Regions from separate parts of the Ruegeria sp. C9 genome, predicted to be linked through region 2. Evidence: riboswitches for the same ligand, from Rfam matches in the RefSeq annotation. Region 2 holds a riboswitch; each other region holds the start of a gene.
What was found. A riboswitch is a leader RNA that binds a small molecule or an ion and turns the genes downstream of it on or off. The one in region 2 is predicted to bind cobalamin.
Positions count from the first base shown of each region.

Region 1: linked by a shared signal. The riboswitch ahead of ACR0NE_RS01175 (DUF1636 family protein) and the one ahead of ACR0NE_RS16605 (energy-coupling factor ABC transporter permease) in region 2 are both predicted to bind cobalamin.
Region 3: linked by a shared signal. The riboswitch ahead of ACR0NE_RS00240 (hypothetical protein) and the one ahead of ACR0NE_RS16605 (energy-coupling factor ABC transporter permease) in region 2 are both predicted to bind cobalamin.

Region 1 is NZ_JBQFRU010000001.1:237,674-244,899, forward strand. It holds gene ACR0NE_RS01165 (peroxidase family protein) at 1-501, opposite strand, end outside; gene ACR0NE_RS01170 (catalase family protein) at 520-1,587, opposite strand; cobalamin riboswitch at 1,846-2,054, shown strand; gene ACR0NE_RS01175 (DUF1636 family protein) at 2,157-2,513, shown strand; gene ACR0NE_RS01180 (ABC transporter ATP-binding protein) at 2,510-3,295, shown strand; gene ACR0NE_RS01185 (ABC transporter substrate-binding protein) at 3,314-4,261, shown strand; gene ACR0NE_RS01190 (iron ABC transporter permease) at 4,263-5,276, shown strand; gene ACR0NE_RS01195 (LysR substrate-binding domain-containing protein) at 5,331-6,224, opposite strand; gene ACR0NE_RS01200 (GcvT family protein) at 6,480-7,226, shown strand, end outside.
Region 2 is NZ_JBQFRU010000006.1:165,632-172,857, forward strand. It holds gene ACR0NE_RS16585 (hypothetical protein) at 1-1,075, shown strand, start outside; gene ACR0NE_RS16590 (hypothetical protein) at 1,072-1,917, shown strand; gene ACR0NE_RS16595 (AMP-binding protein) at 1,910-3,331, shown strand; gene ACR0NE_RS16600 (transglutaminase-like cysteine peptidase) at 3,836-4,459, shown strand; gene ACR0NE_RS16605 (energy-coupling factor ABC transporter permease) at 4,565-5,248, opposite strand; cobalamin riboswitch at 5,325-5,537, opposite strand; gene ACR0NE_RS16610 (L,D-transpeptidase) at 5,753-6,415, shown strand; gene ACR0NE_RS16615 (hypothetical protein) at 6,457-6,729, opposite strand; gene ACR0NE_RS16620 (heavy metal translocating P-type ATPase) at 6,916-7,226, shown strand, end outside.
Region 3 is NZ_JBQFRU010000001.1:50,520-57,745, reverse strand. It holds gene ACR0NE_RS00265 (histidine phosphatase family protein) at 68-649, opposite strand; gene recR (recombination mediator RecR) at 719-1,312, opposite strand; gene ACR0NE_RS00255 (YbaB/EbfC family nucleoid-associated protein) at 1,377-1,721, opposite strand; gene ACR0NE_RS00250 (DNA polymerase III subunit gamma/tau) at 1,953-3,713, opposite strand; gene ACR0NE_RS00245 (phosphatase domain-containing protein) at 3,886-4,386, shown strand; gene ACR0NE_RS00240 (hypothetical protein) at 4,391-4,798, opposite strand; cobalamin riboswitch at 4,890-5,109, opposite strand; gene ACR0NE_RS00235 (alpha/beta fold hydrolase) at 5,232-6,089, shown strand; gene rsgA (ribosome small subunit-dependent GTPase A) at 6,126-7,154, opposite strand.

The DNA of each region.
Region 1 (7,226 bases), on a different contig from region 2:
CAGACGAAAGGCCAGCCGGTGCGTTAGTTCATTGGTATCGGGATCGCGTTCGCGCAGCATGTCGGTCTGAAAATCGTTCAGCCCGTAGATTTGGCACAGATCGACTTCGTGGTTCGAATCCGTCTGATCAACCGGTCCTTTCGCCCCAAAGGTGCGAAGGAAACTGTCGGTAAACCATTGTGCGGCCGAGATAAACAATAGTGTCGATCCTTGCGGGCACATCAAGGTAAGCGGGCTGCCATCCATTTGTGTCCGTCGGCGAAAGAGATCAGCAACTTCGCTTTCCGACGGCAGGACGGGTGAGAGGTCTTCTGGCGTCGTATGCCGACCGATCCAGCGATGGGAAAACACGCCGGGCCATGTCGTGTAGTCTGCGCCCATTGTATAGGGCCGCGGTCGGTGGATCTTCGCGGCGTTTGCAAGCCTGATCGCGGCCAAATAACTCGTAACGGGTGGGGAGATCTTGAATCCGAGTTTGATCAGATCATCAACGTCCAGCATCAATACATCTCCGTTTGGTCATCGGTTCGGGAACCGGGCGCGGGCCAGGCTCAGATAGGTTCTGAGCCGGATCGCATTAATCGGTCCTAAAGGTTCGTGATCTGCCGTGACACGCCAGGGCGAGAAGCTCATCGCGTCGCCATTCTGCGGATCAAATTCTGCACCTTTGGGAATCGTGATATCCGCCACGGGCGTGACGGTATGATGGTACGGATCAAGAGGTGCATCTGGTTGCGGATCGCATGCCCACCGGATGCGATTGTCTAGCACATCGAATTCGTCGGCCGGGCGCGGGGGCTCAATCACACACAGCTCGAAGTGATTATCTCCATCGGCCACGTCTTGCCGCAAACACTGCCCGATCCCATCTGGGTCGTCTACCGGATGTGCCGGAACTTTTGGTTTAGCGCTGCGGGCTAGGTATCGGACTGTTAGATCCGGGCCCAGCCGATACGGTGTTGTCGACCAGAAATGGACCTCAAAAGGCGAGTGCATATAGTTCGAGGCGAAATCACTCGCGACGCGAAACTGACGCTTGCCTTCACGAGTGAGGAAGGCTCGAAATCCTGCGCGCAGCCCTTTGGTGATCAACCTAAGGCTCCATTTTCGTCGCCCTTTGATCGCGTGCTGGACCGCTTGTAATGTGGCGACAAGCCTGCCCAATCGCTCATATTCATCGGGGACGTAGCTGGGAAACACATCCTGATCGACCAATACAAAATCGAACTCGTCGCTGAGTTGTGTGGTCCCCAGATGCGCAAGTGCTTCGGCGTCGATCAGCTTGGGGCCAGGCACGTCAAAAAGCTTGATCGCCATCCCGTGGGCATCCGATTTCCGGTCATCCAGATGCGCGCCGTTGGAAAAGCGAAGTGCGGCTGAATAGGCTGCGGGCTGTTCAAACAGGCCGTGACGGAACTGTTCTGGTAGATCGTTTCTGACGGTGAATATTGCAGCCACACACCCGTGACTGCGCCCATGCTGAGCCCTTAAGCGATGGCCTTTCCACCGTGCAACGGCCTCGAGATTGTGGTCAATGACATCATCAACAATATCCGGCGGCAATGCGTTTTGCGAAACATGTGTCAAAGAACCGTCTCCTTGGATAAACCCAGGCAATGATCAAACAGGGGTAAGGTGCTGACAAAGCTAAACCTCTAAATTTGTTCAGCTTACCTCAGATTGTCTAATTTCCAAACACACCAACTATGGACAACCGTGGCCAGACAAATTCGGCGCGCAGCCCAACCCATTCGGTTGGTGCTACGGACACGTGGTTGCCCGCGCTCGATCCTCGACCAGAGTTGAGCGCCTTCGACTTTATCATTGACGTGTCCGGTGTTCTCGGGCACTCAGTCGATTGATGGTTCCCGGTGGCGTTGCCGCGGGATGAAAAGGGAATACGGTGAGGTTTGCCAAAATGGTGCCAATTCCGTAACTGCCCCCGCAACTGTAAGCGGTGAGCAAGGCCAAACAGCCACTGGTCCACAGGGTCGGGAAGGTTGGCCGAGCGCGGACCCGCAAGTCAGGAGACCTGCCATCAGATGTTCAACCAACCCGGGGCGGGGCGTCCTGGAAGGAGGCTTTGATGGCGCGTCAATCGCGTGTTTACATTGTCGGCAGCTTCCGCATGCGCTTGGAAACAGGTGGAGTGGACCATGCCAGATGCGCCTGATCATTTCATTCTAGTCTGCGAAAGCTGCACTGAAGGGCTGCGCCTTGATGAAATTTGCGATGCGTTGACTGGGAAATTACCTCGCAGTTTTGCGATCCGCGCGTCGTCTTGCATGGCAGGCTGCAATAGTCCCAGAACGGTTGGGTTCCAGGCCGTAGGAAAGGCGCAATACCTTTTTGGTGGCATTCAGACCGCGGATGAGGTGCAGGCGCTGGCTGAGTTTGCAGCGCAGTATCGTGAAAGCCCGGATGGCTGGACAAACGCCACTGATCGCCCGCAGGCGTTGTTCAATAAAACCCTCTCGCGCATGCCGCGGATCGAACAGGGGGCATCGCAATGACGTTGCGACCCTTTCTGATTGCCGAAAACCTTGAGTATTATGCCCTTAACGGAGATGTCCTGTTGCAGGGCGTCTCGTTCGAGTTGGACGAGGGTTCCATTCTAGCCATCGCCGGCCCGAACGGGGCGGGGAAAACGACGCTTCTCAATCTGTTGTGCGGCGCTGAGCCGCTGGCACTTGGCGATGTTCGGATCAAAGGACGCAGTCTGAAACAGCTCTCCGCCAAAGAGCGTGCGCGCATGATTGCAGTGGTAGGTCAGCAGGAACTGCCCGATGGACGCTTGGCGTTACGCGATTATGTTGCGCTGGGGCAAATACCCATCCGTGCGGACCGATCTGCCGAAGGCCACACGCAAGAGCTGGACCGGATTTTAGACCTGACCGGTCTCGCCAATCTCGCGGACAAGCGCATGGCCCAACTGTCCGGAGGCGAACGTCAGCGTGCCCATATCGCGCGCGCTTTGGCGCAGAACCCTTCGTTGCTGTTTCTGGACGAACCTACCAACCATCTGGATCCTGATGCAAAAGGGCGGATGCTGTCTTTGGTCGCCGAGCTTGGGATCACCGTGGTCATGATCGTACACGATCTGGTCATGATCCCCGAATTCGCCACACATGTGGCGCTGATGAAATCGACCCGCATGATCGAGTTTGGGTCGGTGGACAAGGTGCTGACACCCGAAAGAGTCCGCGAAACTTTTGGCGTTGATTTCCTCTGCTTTCTCCACGAAGGCCGCGTGATTCCGGCGCTTGATATTCGAAGAACCACAGTCTCAACTTAGTCAAAGGAACACACTGAGATGAAATACATCTGGCCCGTGGCGTTGGCCACCGCCATGGCAAGCGGTGCTGCTGCGCAAGAAGTCACCGTAGACAACTGCGGCGAACCGCTGGTTTTTGATACCGCGCCCGAGCGCCTGGTTGTGCATGACATGAACATGACCGATATGGCCTTTGCGTTGGGTCTGCAGGACAAGATCGTCGGCCTGACCGGCATCACCGGCTGGTACAAGACCAGCCCTGATTTTGATGCCCTGCGCGGCGACATCCCCGAGCTTGCGCCGAAATATCCGACCGTCGAAAACCTGGTGGCGGTTGAACCCGACCTGTTCTTTGCAGGTTGGTACTATGGCATGAAGCCGGGTGGTGATGTGACCCCAGATACATTGGAACCGTTCGGAATCAAGACCTTGGTTCTAACGGAAAGCTGTGTCCATCTGGACAAGGATCGCCCCGAAGCCAGCATGGATCTTCTGTTTGGCGATGTGTTGCGCTTGGGCAAGGTGATGCAAGTCGAAGACAAGGCCGAGGCTCTGGTCTCGGGCTGGAAAGAGCAGCTGGCAGCGATCGAAGCCAAGACTGCTGAACTGCCCAAGCCCCGCGTCTTTCTTCTGGATGGTCCTGCAGATGCTCCGTTTACCGCCGGTAAATTCGCGATTCCCGATGCGATGATCACAGCCGCTGGTGGTGAAAACGTCACTCATGACATGGACACGAGCTGGGGCCGCACTTCGTGGGAGGCCGTTGCCGCATCGAACCCGGAATTCCTGGTTTTGTTGGATTATCAGACCGGCAATGGCGCCGAGGACACCTTCAAGTTCCTGCAGGAACATCCCGTCATGTCGCAGACTGATGCCGTCAAGAACGAACGCTGGATCGGATTGCGCTACGAAGAGCTGACGCCCGGACCGGCAAATATCGAAGCGATCTCGAAGATGGCGCGCGCGATGCATCCGGGTCAGAGCTAATATGGGCCGACTGGGCCTGACGTTGTTGCTGGGGGCGGTCGTTCTGACCGCCCTTTTGCTGATTTCCACGATCTACGGCACAACCTCGATTCCTTTGTCCGACACCTTCACCGCGATATTGCGCGGTACCGGGTTGCAGGACGGAGAGATGTCGCCGCTGCATAGGATCGTATTCGACCTGCGATTGCCCCGCGCGTTGTTTGCAGCCGTGATCGGTGCCGGGCTGGGCATCGTTGGCGTGGTGCTGCAAACGACCACACGTAATGACCTTGCCGATCCATTTCTGTTCGGCCTGTCCTCGGGTGCGGCAGCGGGGGCGGTGTTTGTAATTACCGTGACCGGAGATATTCTGGGTTTCTGGACTCTGCCTCTGGCTGCCTTTTGCGGCGGTCTTGTGGCGTCGGGCATCGTGCTGGCGCTGGTTCATGGGCTTCGCACCAGCGCACCGGAAAAGCTGATCCTTGCGGGTCTGGCTGTGTCATTTTTGTTTTCGGCCATCACCAACTATCTGATCTTCGCCGGTGATAGCCGCGCCGCCCATTCTGTCATCTTCTGGATGCTGGGGGGGCTGGGCCTGGCCCGTTGGGAGACGTTCCCGCTGGTGTGCATCGGTCTGCTGCTGATCCTGAGCTATTCGCTTTATCGCAGCCGTTGGTTGGATGCGCTGCTGACCGGGGATTTGACTGCCGCAACTCTGGGTGTGCCGGTTCGGGGTCTGCGGTTCAGCATGTTTTTCACCGCAGCTTTGGCAACGGCCGTGTTTGTTTCCGTAGCCGGAGTGATTGGTTTTGTCGGTCTGATGGTGCCGCATATTGCGCGCGGGATCGCAGGTCCCCTGCACAAAAACCTTCTACCTACCGCCGCTATGGTTGGTGCTGCCTTGTTGACCGGCTCTGACATTCTCAGCAGGCTTCTGCTGGCTCCGCAGGAATTGCCGGTGGGGATCGTCACAACTTCAATCGGATCGGTGTTTGTGTTCTTGCTTTTATTCAGGACTGCGAGAAATCAACGGTAAGGCCCTCGATCTTCGCTCCCAAGATATTTCGTCCTGATCAGGTCTGAGCCGAGTTTAAACCTTTCCGTCAGCCGCTTGGCCGAGCCACTTGAACACAAGCTTGGCGCGGTCGGATGAGGTGTTGTGTAGTTTCACGTAGAAATCCAGTTGCGATGAGATGGTTTGCGGCAACAGTCTGACCAGTTTTCCGGATGCGGTCAGCTCCGAGGTCAGTCCCTCCCATCCCAGCACTGCGCCCATATCGTCCTGAGCGGCCTGAAGCGCAATCGTGTAATTGTTGACCCGATGCGCGGAATTCAGCGGGCCTTCATAGCCCAGTTTACGGGTCCAGGCCCGCCAATCGGTCCAACCGGTATCTGGTGCATCAAGATGGATGAGCGGCACTTTGGCGATCTCGCCGACATGCTCGATTGGGTTCTGTTTCGCAAACCGAGGGCTGCATAAGGCCATGATGTTGTCGTGAAACAAGGTCTTGATAATCCCTGAATCCCGGCGTGTATCACCGTAGTGAATGCTTAGATCACATTTTGAGGTATCGACCCCGAGATCGGTCACAACTTGTGTCACAGAAACATGGCCATGCGTTTTCCAAAACTGGGCAAGCCGTGGTGTAAGCCAAAGCGAGCTGACCGCCGTAGAGGAACGGATCGTCACGCCTTTGTGGTCATACTGTCGGCGCAACTGCCCAAGGGCCTCGCTGATCCCTTCAAGGCCACGTTGAAGGGCGACCAGCAAATAGGCTCCGCTTTCGGTAAGTTCGACGCCGCGATGATGGCGCAGAAACAGCGCGCATTGCAGCTCGTTCTCAAGCGCTTTGACCTGATGGCTGATCGCTGCGGGCGTAACATTCAGCTCTTCAGCAGCAGTTTTGAAACTCACATGCCGCGCTGCGGTTTCAAAGCTGATCAGAGAGCTTAGGGGCGGAAGATCATATGGGCGGTTGGGCAAGATGTTTTGACCTGTGACAAGTTGAAAACCCGATAATAAGAACGCAATCAGCAGCGATTTGGCTTAGTTCATCTTATGCAGAGTGAATCTTTTTGCAATTGCCCGCCAGCAGTTCAATGTGAAAATGCGCCACAACCGTTTGAGACATGATCAAGGGATGTGCCAAGGGTCCTCAAGCCCCTTGGACATCATATCGATCTTTCCTCATGCAATTCGATCCCCGGTTGGTCGTGCACAATTTGAAGGAGTTGCAGTATGCAGTCACATGCAAAAGTCGTGGTTGTCGGTGGCGGATGCGTCGGGGCGTCAATTCTATATGGGCTGACCGAACATGGATGCTCTGATGCCGTTATGCTGGAACGCACCACACTGACCTCGGGTTCCACCTGGCATGCGGCTGGTTTGCTAGTAACCTTTGTGCGGTCGCACAACGTGTCGAAGATGACGATGGAAACCATCCGCATCTACACCGAGGTGGAAGAGAAGATGGGCAGTTCGGTCGGATTGCGTAAGGTAGGACAGCTGCGGGTGGCTAATACCGAAAAGCGCTGGGATGAGTTCCAGTCCTATATCTCGATTGCCGAAGCTGCGGGCGTGCCCTGCCAACTGCTGACGCCGGAGGAGATTGCCGAGATTCATCCCTTGCTGAACCAAAGTCCAGATATTCGGGGTGGTATTCTGCACACGGAAGACGGCTATGTGAATCCCGCCGACATTACCATGGCGTTGGCCAAGCTCGCGCGGGATGCCGGCGCCAAGGTATACCAGAACACCGAAGCGCAGGCTTATGAGAAGCTGGACAATGGCCACTGGAAAGTGACCACCAATCAGGGTGAGATCACCTGCGAGCATCTGATCTTTGCCACCGGCAACTACGCCCGCGAAAATGCGCGCCGCGTGGGGCTGGACCTGCCATGTATCCCGATCGTTCACCAGTATTGGACGACCGAGACGGTGCCGCTGTTGAAAGAGCGCCGGGCGCAAGGCTTGCCCGAATTCCCA
Region 2 (7,226 bases):
GGGTGCAACTTTGCATGGTGTGGATCGTACGTCCTACGGCGACTTTCTGCTCGCCCTGGCAGTTGGGCTATGCTTTCTGCTAGCCGGGGAAAACACGCTGTTCTACATCCTGCCAATCGCCGTTCTAACACTGGCGGATGCAGCCGCTGCGCTTGCCGGGACTACGTATGGAACCAAACGCTACGTGGTAGAAGATGGCGACAAGAGCTTAGAAGGGTCCGTGGTGTTTTTTGTCGTAACGCTATTGGTTGCGATCATCTGCTTCTTGTTCTTATCGAAACTCCCGCCATCTAACATCATGATGTTGTGCCTTATGGTTGCGGCTTTTGGCACATTGGTCGAGGCACAAAGCTGGCGCGGGTTTGACAACCTGTTCCTGCCGCTTGGCTTGTTGATTTTCCTAAACGGCCACTATTTCAGCTCTTTGGCAGAGCTCGCCCTGTTGGCCGCCATGTTCTTTGCCGCCCTTGCCAGTTTCGGCGTAGTGGGAACCAAACTGGGCCTGACCAAACATGCGACCCGTGTCTATGTTGTCGCGGTTTTTTTGCTGCTGGCCGCCGCAAAGCTGCAGAACACAGTACTGCCGATCATGGTTCTTGCCGCACATGGCTGGGCGCGTACCGCTTCTCCTTGTGACAGTAAGTACCCCGATCTGGATATCATAGCCGCCTTGGGGCTTTTGGGGTTCGGTTGGCTTGCGGCTGGAAATGCAACGGGATGGGATGCGGTTTCCTTCTTTGGGCTCAGCGCGATGGGGCTGGCTATGGGCCTCGCTGCTGTGGCGCTGCGTCCCATTCCTATTGTGATACCACTTGCTGCGGCTGTCCTGTTTCTTATTCGGACATGGGCTGTTTCCCAGAATTCTGAACAGTCGAACTGGGCCGAGCCGCTGACGGTACTGGTCCTGTTCTCATTAGCTTGTTCAGTCGCTGCGCCGTTGCTCCGACCACATTGGTTCGAAAAAGATAGGGTGCTCAGGCTGACGCTATTGGCCCTCGCGCCGCCGTTGCTTTACTACGTTTGGATCGTTGCTGGATCGCTAAGTGCTGGGTTCTTTGCCGGAGTTTTTTCATGACCAAAGAGATCATCAGAACGGCGGATGCAAAGCTGACCGTTTATCTGAACGGTCCGAACTGGGAAGGCGCGCGCGCCGCGACCTTCGGCGATTTTTCCTGCAAAACCTCCGAAGCCGGTGCCGAAATCCTGCGCAAAGGGATCGAGAGGGTGCAAGACGCAGGCCTGGATCGCATCATCGGGCCGATGTCAGGCGATACCTGGAACAGTTACCGGTTCGTCTCGGACAGCGACGGGTCCGCTCCGTTCCTGATGGAGCCTACCAACAAACCGCATGAGCTTGAGGTGTTCCGATCCGCAGGATTCACGGAGATCAGCCGCTATTTCTCGGCTCGGGTGTCGCTGCGGACCGCCGCTGGATCAGCACCGCCAGAAACCGATAGTTTTGTCGTGGAAGAATGGGATGGAACAAACCCCGAGGCACTGTTTCGTCAGGTCTTTAAACTTTCAACCCGTGCGTTCTCAAACAACGCGTTCTACAAGCCGATTGCCGAGGCAGATTTTCTGGCCATGTATATGCCAGTTGTGCCGATGATGAAGCGCGAACTGATCCTTTTTACGCGCCGCCATGACGGCACATTGGCCGGGTTTCTGTTTGGCATTCCCAATTATGCCGAAGGCCCCAATCCGGCATCCGCAATCCTCAAGACCTATGCAAGTCTCGAACCGGGCGCCGGACGGCATCTAGCCCACCGGTTTCACAAGGCGGCGCTCAGGATGGGGTACGAAACCGCCATTCATGCGCTGATCCATGATGACAACACCTCCGCCGAGCGCAGTGCAGCGGAAGGTGCGACAATATTCCGGCGCTATACTTTGCTTGGACGGAAACTGAATGGCTGACCTGCTGTCCCAATTCGCCGCGGCGGTTAAACGGGTTCCTGACCGGACAGCCATAGTGGACGGCAAGGGCCGCGAGATCACCTTTCAAACCCTGCGCACGCGCGTTCAGCACTTGGCAGGTCGGTGGCAGGACAAGGGTATCCAGTCAGGTGATCGCGTGTTGTTGGCCATGCCTGTCAACGCGGACCTATATGCGAGTCTGGCTGCGCTTTGGACCCTTGGCGCAACCGTTGTCTTACCAGAGCCAGCCTTGGGGCTGGCCGGTCTGCGCCACGCCGCCCGAACAACGAAGCCAAAAGCGTTCTGTGCAGCGGGTGCGTATTCTTTGCTGAAGTTTCTGGTTCCGGATCTCTGGGCCCTGCCCCTGCTGACGCCTGGTAAAAGCCGCAGTAACCCGGTGGCGCAAAAGGTACAACCGGACGATATCGCCCTTATTTCCTTTACCTCTGGTACAACTGGCCTGCCCAAGGCCATTCCGCGCTCACATGCGTTTCTGATGGCGCAGCACGATGCCATCGCACCCCTCCTCGACAGCCGCAAGGCCGAGCGCGATCTGGTGGCCTTTCCGGTGTTCACCCTGATCAATCTGGCGGCCGGGCGCACAAGTGTTCTGCCCAACTGGAGGTTCAGCAAGCCGGACCGCCTGTCGACTGTGCAGTTGGAAAGCTGGCTCCAAACGCAACAGATCACCCGGGCCCTCATCCCACCATCGCTATGTGAAAAACTGGTTCAATCCGACGATACCGGTCCGTTGCACACGGTGTTCACCGGCGGCGGTCCGGTGTTTCCGAGTCTTGTCGAGGCGTTGAGAACCCGGCACAGTCTGTCGGTTGTGTGCGTCTACGGGTCGACTGAGGCTGAACCGATTGCCCATCTTGACGCCGCGGATATCACGGTGAAGGATCACCACGACATGGCTGTTGGAAGGGGTCTACTTGTGGGATACCCGGTGCCCGAAATCACGCTCCGCATCCGCGACAATGAAATTCAGGTCGCCGGCGCACATGTGAATGACGGGTATTTGGACCCGACCCACTCAAAGAACAACAAAATCGCAGAAGGTGGTGTCATATGGCATCGGACCGGTGACGCTGGCACGCTGGATGATGACGGGCGTTTATGGTTATGGGGGCACGTCGGGTCCGAAATTGAAGTCTTTTCAGGTACGCTCTTCCCCTTTGCTATCGAAGTCGCGGCACAGCGATGGCCAGGCGTAGATCGATGCGCGCTCATCAATACCAAAGCAGGCCCCACACTTTGCGTCCAAGGTTCCGCGGATCACATCGACGATTGGACTAAATCTGCGCTTGGTTTTGACGTTCCAAATGTGATTTCGATTAAGCACATCCCTATGGACAAGCGTCATGCCTCCAAAGTCGATCGTACGAAACTTGCACGCATCATAGAAACCTGACGCAATATGTCTCGTAGGCCACTGAACCTGCCCAACTCATCGCTCCCGTCGCTGTGCGCGTTAACAGAGGACTGAGTGTAGCGACGAAGTCATTGTTTTAGAATTTCCAATCAAAACCTGCACACCTTGGTCAGGGGAAATCTGCAATTGCCAGTTACATCTGGCCGCATGAAACATATAATCGCAGATACACTGTTAGGGTGCGCCCCGGCGAACGGTTGATACCCATTTCATTGCACAAAGATGTTCAGCTTGACGCGTCATCCAAATCCGCCACAAACCTCAAGCGTTTCTAACCCAGGACTACTAGCCGGCTTTCTTCTATGCCGCTGCAAGAATCTCAATTAAGCTCACCCACATAATCACGACTAATAACTGCGCGCTCGAGAACTTTGCTGCTCTGCATTTTAAATTGTATAAGCTGTTGTAATGCGTCGATGAACATAAAAGATTGAAATAGAGTTCTCTTGGCTCGGTAGCTTCAGATACCCAGGAGAAACGAGTATGGGGAAAGCAGATATGACAAAACCTACTTCCGCTCAGAAAAAACTTTCGGAACGGTTACCAGTTTATCTATCGTTGGCCTGTATCATATGCAGCTACCTTGTCTCCGCCGCTTCATTGCAAGCTTCTGAGCTTCCCTGGATCAAACTAGATAGAGAGGTTCAGGCGCCATCGGGCGCCAAATCACTCTGCAAAGATTATTCGTGGGCGTGCGCGAATACTCGTACTTCTGGTCTGCCAGAAGCGCAGGAGAAACAGATCGTTAAAGCGATTAACTTGCGCGTCAATCGGAGGATCCGCGCCGTTTCGGATCAAAACCAATACGGGACAAAGGAATACTGGACGCTACCAATGCAGGGGTCAGGGGATTGCGAAGATTTCGCTTTGCAAAAGAAGTTTGAACTAATGCAGAACGGCTTGGATCCTACGAAGCTACTTATTGCAACTGTCTTAGACACCAATCGCAGTGGCCATGCAGTTTTAGTTTATCGCTCGAGTGAAGGCGATTTGATTCTGGACAATGTCACCAACAGGATCAAATCGTGGAAGGAAACGAGGTATCTTTTCCTACGAATACAGGACCCAAATCACCCTGATCGTTGGGTACAGGTTTCTAGCGGCTAAAGACAATGTGGCGCGCCTTAGAGACGCGCCACAATAAAATTTTGGTCCTGCGACTACTGGTTGTTTCGCGGCAACCCAAGTTTAGGACACCGCTTCAAACTTTGGTCAAGCTTTCGCAGCGTTGTACAAACGCGGAGTCACCAGACCTGTACTGTTCAAACCGCGCATTGCCTTGGCTGCCGCAAGCACTGCCAGATCAGCAATCGGCTCAATGACGATTACCAGCATATAAGCGCCGCCAAAGGACAGAACCGACGCCATGGTTTCTGCGCCGAAACCCTGGCCGTAGAAGGCCCAGAACCCAACCCATGCGACTACTCCTCCCTGATACGTCGCACTTAGGGCAAGAGCTTGGCCATATTTGAGGTCAACATATGCTGTGCCGGGTGCGATGATGCGGCTGGCCAGTGCCTGTAGCGCAAATAGCGGCACCAGCAGAGTGGTCAGGTTGATGAAGTACTGCGGAAGATCGAACGGGGCAAAAAACACACCCTGAATCAGGAGACCAGCTGCCAATCCAAAAGCCGCGGGTGCAGCACCGAGAAGCAGAAACAGCGTCGACCCCAGGATGAAGTGGACTTCAGAGACACCAACCGGGAAATGCGGCAGGACTTCGAAGAAAAGGAAAACCCCAACGGTGGCGAGCACCGAGCGCATAACAAAAGATGCAGGTCCATTCGCACGCAATGTGGAAAACGTTTCTTTCGCTGCGTAAGTAGCCGCACCTGCGGCGGTAACATAGGAAAGCGCGATTTTGGCACCATTCACGATGCCCGGTTCGATATGCATGTTCTTTCTCCCTACCGCCTCACCCGGCGGCTTGTCAGGTTGAATCGACCGTAAGGCCGACAGGTTCAGTCTGGGCATAGCCCGGCGCTTTACGGCAGGTCTCCTGACTCACGGGTGCTCGCTCCGCCAACCTTCCCGGTTCCATTACGAACCAGTGGTGTCTTGGCATCGCTCTCCGCTCACAGTTGCGGGGGCAGTTACGGAATTGGCGCCATTGAAAACACCGAACCGTATTCCCTTTTAATCCTTTTGGCTTCCGCCATCAGGAACCGAAAACAAATCACCGCTACAATGGCGGCTTCGCCTGTGTCAATTGTCTTTGCGACCTATTCCAATGTAAACTCGACCGAAGCAGGATTCACGCAACCGGTCACGTGATCAACTGGGTAAACCAAGCGTTACCTGAAACCTCTTGAAGCTCTAGCTGCTAGAGGCTTTAAGATTCGAATTAATTCGCGATGGTGCGATCCAAATACGTTAAACTTGTGAACCAGGACGAGACCTATGCTTACAAGGCGCCATTTCATTCAATCCACCACAGCGCTGTTCTCGGCGTCTGCGGCCAGTCCATTGATCGCCAAAACCTGGCCAACCGCATCGCAGAAGACCTATTGGGACAGTCAGGTCACGCCAATTGGTTACGATCCAATGACCTCAAATCCGTGGGGTGTTCATGACCGTTTTTTACCAAGACGCGTCGCGGCAAATGATGGTTTGGTTCCAGGTGACATCCATGTGGATGCCGTCGCGCGCTATCTCTACCATATCGAAGAAGGCGGGACCGCAATGCGCTATGGCGTAGCGATCGCGCGCGGGAACCTTTACGAGCCCGGCACCTATGTTATCCGCCGAAAGGTCGAATGGCCACACTGGACACCAACCGCTTCAATGATCGAGCGCAACCCCGAATACGCGGAATTCCGGAATGGAATGGAGCCCGGGCCGAATAATGCTCTCGGCTCTCGTGCCCTTTATCTATACGTTGGAGACCGAGACACATATCTCAGAATTCACGGCACGCCTGAGCCAAGAAGCATCGGCGGTCGCGCAAGTTCTGGATGTGTGCGAATGATCATGGCTCATATCAATGACCTCTACCCAAACGTGAAAACCGGCTCGACCGCTTTCCTATACTCTGCCGAAGATAGCGTCACAGCCCGCTCATGAATATTGGGCAGCGTACATGGACGTCGCTGCCCTCATTTCGATCAGGCGTCGCGCGCAATGCAGATCGGAGCGCCATTCGTCGCGCGCAATGGTACCAATGTCGTCTCGACGGGTCCGCTGTGCTCATACCAAAAGCAATTGTCTTCGGGCAGGAGGCGCGCTGTGGTCAAATCCTGCGCCGGCCCTGCCAGCGCTACGACCGAATCTGGCACGTTGCCTGGTTCAAGTGCTTTGCTTTTGGCCCCAGTGAACTGGGCTGAGCAACCAGCCGTAATCGAGACTAACGTGATGGTAATTGCGATCCGTTTCTGCATTGATCTATTCCAAATTTTTTGCGTCATCTGCAATTAGATTGCATCCACACGGCCGGCCCGCAAGACGAAATGAACTAACAATATCGCAGGCAAAGAACCCGGATGAAAAAAATATAAAAGGTATTGAAGCTCTAGTTACTGTAGGAACTATTTACAAAGGACCATAGAGATTCTTGAGGTCCAATCATGTCATCCGATACCCATAGCCACGACCATGGCCACGAAAACAAACATGGTCACCACGCATGCGGTAGTGGCGGGTGTGGCGACATCGCCCCCGCCGGTCCAATTCCTGAAGGTGGTAGAAGCTTTCAGGTCTCTGGCCTTGATTGCGCCGAAGAGGTGGCGATCCTGAACCGTGTCGTCGGCCCGAAAGCAGGTGGTGAAGAGCATCTCGCATTTGATGTGATCAACGGTCGGATGACGCTTCTTGAAAGTGCTTCCAAGTTATCTGACGAAGATGTCATGCTGCTGGTTGCGAGTACTGGTATGACCGC
Region 3 (7,226 bases), on a different contig from region 2:
TAGTTCATTTTTCAAGCTAATTTGAGATTTGAATCTAAAGGACACCAAAAACACTTATCCGCCAAGATCATTGCAAACTACCCGTCTTGGTCAAGATAGTCTCGGTGCCGTTTGATAGGCGGAAAACACATCCTTGGGTCCTGGGAAGTATTAACAGATCGTTGATGCCAAGGCCCAGCCAAATCCCGCGCAATATCAGTGACGTAACCCCGTGCGTCACCACGATTGCGGATTCGTCTTGCTCGTCTAAGAACGATTGTACCCTCTCATAGATCTCGTCAAAGCTTTCGCCATCCGGGCTGCGAAAATACCAATGATAGGATTCGTATGGGCAATCGATTTGAGTCCGAATGAACTCCCGCGTCGCGCCTTCCCATTGGCCAAATGCAATTTCCGTTAGCCGGTCATCGTTTGCGAAATCAAACTGGGGTGCAATCGCCAGCCTTGCGGTGTGTTGCGCCCGCTCCTGCGGGCTGACGAACACGCGTTTAGGGTGGTTGGGGATACGGCGAAGTATCTCCCGCTGCTGCCGCGCCTGATAGATACCGGTTTCCGTTAATGGAGAGTTCTTGCGGCCTTGAAACTTGCCCAAGGTATTCCACTCGGTTTCGCCATGTCTTAGGACAAACAGATCGGGGTACTTGGTCAATGCGGTTTCCTGAATTACTCACAAGCTAATTTCTAGTCTAGATTGACACTGCATGCCGAAAACACTTTGTCAGATTTCCTTCCTCGCCCGCAAAGCCGCCGTAATCGTCCCGTCATCCAGATAGTCCAACTCTCCCCCAATCGGTACACCTTGTGCCAGGGATGTCAGACGAACCTGCCCCTCCAACTGATCAGCGATGTAGTGGGCAGTGGTCTGGCCATCGACGGTGGCGTTCAGGGCGAGGATGATCTCGGTGATACTCTCGGCCACAACCCGGTCCTTCAACCGGGGGATACGCAATTCATCCGGGCCGACCCCGTCCAAAGCCGACAACGTGCCGCCCAAAACGTGATAGCGGCCCTTGAAGACCCCGGCGCGCTCCATCGCCCAAAGGTCGGCGACGTCTTCGACTACGCACAGTTCTCCGGTTGCGCGGGCCTCATCATTGCAGATGTCGCAGATATCGGTGGTGCCCACATTGCCGCAGTTCAGACATTCACGGGCGGTGACGGCCACCTGCTGCATCGCGTCTGAAAGCGGCGTCAGCAGCAGGGCGCGTTTGCGGATCAGGTGCAGGACTGCGCGGCGGGCCGAGCGAGGGCCGAGGCCGGGCAGCTTGGCCATAAGGTCAATCAGATTGTCGATGTCGCTATTCGAACTCACCGTGAGACCCTCGCAATTGGGCCAGGGAAACACGCCCCGGCCATAGATCCGTCAGGAGGGTGTATCAGAACGGCAGCTTGATGTCTGCGGGCAGGCCCATGCTTTCGGTCAGCTTGGCCATTTCTGCCTGCGAACGTTCCTGCGCCTTGGTTTGGGCGTCCTTGATCGCGGCGAGGATGAGGTCTTCGACTACTTCCTTATCGTCACCGTTAAAGATCGACGGGTCGATATCCAGACCTTTCAACTCGCCCTTGGCGGTCGCGGTGGCCTTGACCAGCCCGGCACCGGATTCGCCGACAACCATGATGGTGTTCAGCTCTTCCTGCATGTCAGTCATCTTGGTCTGCAGATCCTGCGCGGATTTCATCATCTTGGCCATGTCACCCAGGCCGCCTAAACCTTTTAGCATCGGTAATCTCCTGTCACTCGATTTGTGGCCTAGATACGAAGCGTAACCGCGCGGCACAAGAGGTCAGGATACTCCCGCCCGTCGTCAAGGTCTTTGGCAAGACCTTTCCTCCCGTTAGGCCCGGCAGTGCGTAAGGCGCGCTGCAGGGCCCATAGCCGCTCAGGTCGGCGCCAGCCGATGGCCCGTGGCGGGTGCGGGAGCATTTGGTTGAGGTGCGCTTATGCTCGAAGCTTAGTCTTCTTCGAACGGGTCCCATTCGTCTTCGACCTCGGGCAGGGCTTCGGTTTCGACTTGAGCGGCGCGTTGTTCTGCGGTTTCGATGCTCTTGATCCGCGCTTTCGGGAAATGAGTCAGCACTGCTTGCACCAGAGGATGCTGTTCAGCCTCGGCCTTCAGTGCCAAGTCTGCAGCGTCCCGTACCTCGGCAATGGTCGGTGCGTTGCCCTCAGCGACAATAGAAACGGCCCACCGGTTGCCCGTCCAACGCTGCAGCGACGCGCCCAATCGTTGTGACAGGTCGGTCGGGGCGTTGTCGGTTGGGGCGAACTCGATCCTGCCTGGTTGGTAGGATACCAGACGCACGCCGTTTTCAACCTCGACCAACAACTTCACGTCCCGGTTGGCTCGGATCAGTTCGACCACATGTTCAAATGTTGGATAGCGTGCCAGAGCTGCCTGCACATCTTGGGCTAGCGCGGCTGTTGGCCCGCCTGCGTTGCCGCCGATTCCCGATGCGGCATAGGCCGGTCGGGCCACAGCCTGTGGCGCGGCAGGAGCATGTCCCGGCGCACCGATTCCCTTGCCGGGGCCACCATTGGGCGGCGGAGGCGTATCTTGCAGACGCTTGATCAGCTCCTCCGGGCTAGGCAAGTCGGCCACATGGGTCAGGCGGATCACGGCCATTTCCGCAGCCATCATTGCGTTGGGTGCGGCGGAAACTTCCTCGAGCGCTTTCAGCAGCATTTGCCACATGCGTGTAAGGACTCGCATGGGCAGAGCCTCGGCCATTTGTTGACCTCGGGCGCGTTCGTCGGGGGAAACGGTGGGATCTTCGGCGGCATCCGGGGTGATCTTGACCACCGATACCCAATGCGTGATTTCAGCCAGATCGCGTAAGACGGCGAGTGGATCAGCCCCTTCGGCATATTGCCCGCTCAGCTCGGTCAACGCGCCTGCAGCATCGCCGCGCAGGATCATATCCATCAGATCCAGCACCCGGCCCCGATCAGCCAGCCCGAGCATGGCGCGCACCTGATCCGCGCTGGTTTCACCGGCCCCGTGCGAGATCGCCTGATCCAGCAGTGAGGTCGCATCCCGCGCTGATCCCTCGGCGGCCCGGGTGATCAACGATAACGCATCCTCGGCAATCTGCGCCCCTTCGGCATCTGCAATCTTGCGCAGCAGACCGATCATATCCTCCGGCTCGATCCGGCGCAGATCAAAGCGCTGGCAACGGGACAGGACGGTCACCGGGACCTTGCGAATCTCGGTGGTGGCAAAGATGAACTTCACGTGTTCGGGGGGTTCTTCCAGCGTCTTGAGCAGCGCGTTGAAAGCGCTGGTCGACAGCATGTGAACCTCGTCGATGATATAGATCTTGTAGCGCGCGGACGCAGCGCGATAGCGTACGCTGTCGATGATCTCGCGGATGTCATTGACACCGGTGCGGCTGGCGGCGTCCATCTCCATCACATCGACATGGCGGCCCTCCATGATGGCTACGCAGTGTTCACATTGACCGCAGGGTTCGGTGGTAGGGCCGCCGCTGCCATCGGGACCGATGCAGTTCATACCCTTGGCTATGATCCGAGCGGTCGTCGTCTTGCCGGTACCGCGGATACCGGTCATGATGAAGGCCTGCGCGATCCGGTCCGCCTCGAAGGCGTTTTTCAGAGTGCGCACCATGGCGTCCTGACCGACCAGATCGGCAAAGGTTTCGGGGCGGTATTTACGGGCAAGAACCTGGTAGGCGGGGCTGGGCGTCTCGGTCATGTCTGCTCTGTCGGATTCGCGTTACGCCGCAGCGTAGAGGCCCTCGCCGCCCGCGTCCACAGCCAGCCGGGACGATTTTCATTTTGGAATGCGTGGGTATGCGGCTAAAATCCACTCTATTCTATTTACTGGACCAGTATGTTGTTGGGTGAAGTTTGTTTGGGGGGAGATTATGTCGCAACTGGTGGTTTATGCGTTGCAGGTTGGCGGAGGCACCTTGGCCTTGTCCTCGATGCCTGGGCGTGGAGGAACGTATACAGAAGACCTTGATCTTATCGCAGACTGGAAGCCGGGACTTGTGATCTCGATGACCACTGAGGTCGAGATGATTCAGGATGGTGCGCGGAATTTTGGCGCTGATATTCAGGGGCGTGCCAGCAGATGGGTGCATTTGCCGATCGAAGATTTTGGCACGCCACCCAAAGAGATTTTGGACCGCTGGCCCCGCGTTGGCGCGACTGCCCGTCAGGCGTTGTCAGGTGGTGGCCGTGTGCTAGTGCATTGCCGTGGTGGCTGTGGCCGATCCGGGATGGTGGTTCTGCGTCTGATGGTTGAATGCGGTGAACGGCCTGAGGCGGCATTGAAGCGATTGCGTACGGTGCGTCCTTGCGCAGTCGAGACAAATGCCCAGATGCTTTGGGCCGTTGAACCGGCCCGTGTTCAAGCCGTTTGACGGCTCAGACACCAACATGTGGCGAGATTTCGCCACCGTTGTGCTGCACCAGAAGCGAAGCCTCAAGCATGGCGCAAGGAGGATTCCTTAGCAGGTCTGCGGGTAGGCTGCGGTACTCGGTTCCGAACATCATGTCTGCGTAGTCATCCAGCCGGCCGGTATCGATTTCAGGATCGGTTCCGCAGAATACACGTATCTGGTCGCATTGGGCGCGAAAGCGGGCGGTGCATCCTTCCGGGCAGTGCGACAGATCTATGGTGCCTTCAATCTCAAACTCAGTTTTCGTGACCGGTTTTGTGGCGGACATGGCCTGCGTCAGAGCCCGCGCCATCTGTGCCAATGCGGGGCAGGGTGCGCCAGTACGTTGGCACACGGTCGCCGCGAATTCGTGTGTTTTGGTCTTCCAGATCATCAATGCGCCCTCCGCGCGCAAGGCGAGGGCGTGGCACAGGTTGGTCGTTGCGGAGCACGATCAAACCCGTCCCGGACACCCCGCCCGAGTTTCGGTTCTACATCTGATGGCAGGTCTCCTGACTTGCGGGTCATCGCTTTGCCGACCTTCCCAGCCTTCAAGGCCAGTGGTATCTCGGCATTGCTCTCCGCTTACAGTTGCGGGGGCAGTCTCGGACTAGGTTCTTTCCGGATTTATCCGGGCAGAACCGCACCGTGTTCCCTTTTCATCCCGGCCCGATTGGGCGCGAGAACCATCGCGACATGGCTAGCGGCTGCGCCGTGCCCGAGTCAAGAAGATTGCGTCAGGCAAGTGACGTACGGTCCAGCCACGTCAACCTTGACTTGAGGCGCTTCGGGTGAACTGATCAGTTCAGTCGGTATTGGAGGGCACCATGTTGGACACGCAGCTGGCGGTTGTGACCGAGGATTTTCAAATCCCGTCCGGCCCGGCAATGCTGTCGGCGCGTCTTTACCGTCCGGTAGCCGACCCCGAAAAGGTGGTCGTCATAAACGGTGCGACTGGGGTGCCAAGGGATTACTATCAGCACTTCGCCCGGTGGCTCGCCGAAGAACAGGGCATGGCCTGCCTGACTTACGATTACCGGGATTTTGGTCACTCTTTGGTGGGTTCGCAAAAGCGGTCAAATGTCACCATGGCCGATTGGGCGTTGATCGACATTCCAGCCGCCCGGGCCGAGATGCGCCGACGATTTCCGCAGGCCAAGCTATGGAGCATCGGTCATTCCTTGGGCGGAATGTTTGGCCCGATCCAACCCGATATCGATCAGATCGACAGGATGATCTGTGTCTGTTCGGGTCTGGTAACGCTGGCGGATCACCCTTGGCCTTATCGCGCTTTGGCGGCGTTGTTCTGGTATGGTCACGCGCCGCTGGTGGTCAAGGCGCTTGGCTACCTGCCCGGGCGGTTGGTCGGGTTTGGATCGGACCTGCCTGCCCAAGTCTATTGGCAATGGCGCAAATGGTGCACCGCCCCCAAAAGCTATGTGCCAGAGATCGGCACGACACTGCCCGCCGCCCGCTGGAAAGACTTGGGCAAACGTGTCGATCTGTTTACCTTCGCAGATGATGAAATGGTGCCGCCGGATGCTGTCTGGCGTCTTGCCGATCTCTATGGACCCAAAGCCGGGCGCCATCTGCTTGCACCAAGCGAATTAGGAGTGTCCAAGATCGGCCATATCGGTGCATTCGCAAGACGGAATGCGGCAGTCTGGCCTAGACTGATCGCCTGATAGCGCTGGGCACCGGTAGGTCGGTGCCCGGCTTCGTTATAGCCCTTTACGGGATTTTTTCTCGTGCATCACGCTGCGCACCATCTTGCCGAACGCCTTGTCGCGGGCGCGGGCCTGCGCCACCGAAGCGGAATTGTGTTGGTCTTCGCGCCGCAGCTTGCGCCAGCGGTCCAGCCGCGCGGGATCAAGCGTACCAGCGTCGATTGCCGCCTGCACCGCACATCCGGGCTCGGTCTCGTGCTGACAATCCGAGAAGCGGCAATTCAGGCTGAGGTCTGAGATGTCCGAGAACACCTCATCCAACCCCTCTTGCGCATCTAGCAGACGTAACGCGCGCAGGCCGGGCGTATCGATCAGCCAGCCGCCATTGTGCATGCGATGCAAGGCGCGTGAGGTTGTTGTGTGCCTGCCGCGCGCATCGTCTTCGCGAATACCTGCGGTGGCCTGATCCTGCCCCGTCATCCCGTTGGCGAGCGTCGTTTTCCCAACGCCGGATGATCCAAGCAAGGCGCTGGTTTGTCCTTTCGGACACCACGACAGAACTTGTTCGAGATCGCCGTGATCCAGCGCGTTGACCGCAAGTACCGTCAGAAACGGGGCGAGCGATTGGGCTTGATCTACATAAAGGCTCGGATCATCGCACATGTCCGATTTGGTCAGAACGACCACCGGATAGCAGCCTGCCTGATGTGCCAGCGCAAGATACCGCTCCAATCGTGGCATATTGAAATCGGCGTTGCAGGAACTAACGATGAACAGCACATCAACATTTGCAGCAATCAGCTGCGCCGCTGCCCCTGTACCTGCGGCCCGGCGCTGCAGCAGGCTGCGCCGGTCCAGCACTCGGCGTATGCGTTTGTTTTCATCCGCCAGAACCCAATCCCCAACGGCATATGCGCCGGTTGATTGATCCAGAGATAACAAAGGCGATTCACCTTCAGGGCTCAGCCCGATCAGTCGATCCCGGTGTACGGCCGAGATGCGATACGGTAGAAGTGACGGATCAGCCGCATGCTGAGCCGCGAAATGAGAGGACCATCCGAGGTCCGATAAGGAAAGTAACATTGGTCTGCCTGTGATCAGAAACAGCAATCCCGCCGGATGGCAATCGCGCATCCGCTGGTGATGTGTTCAGGC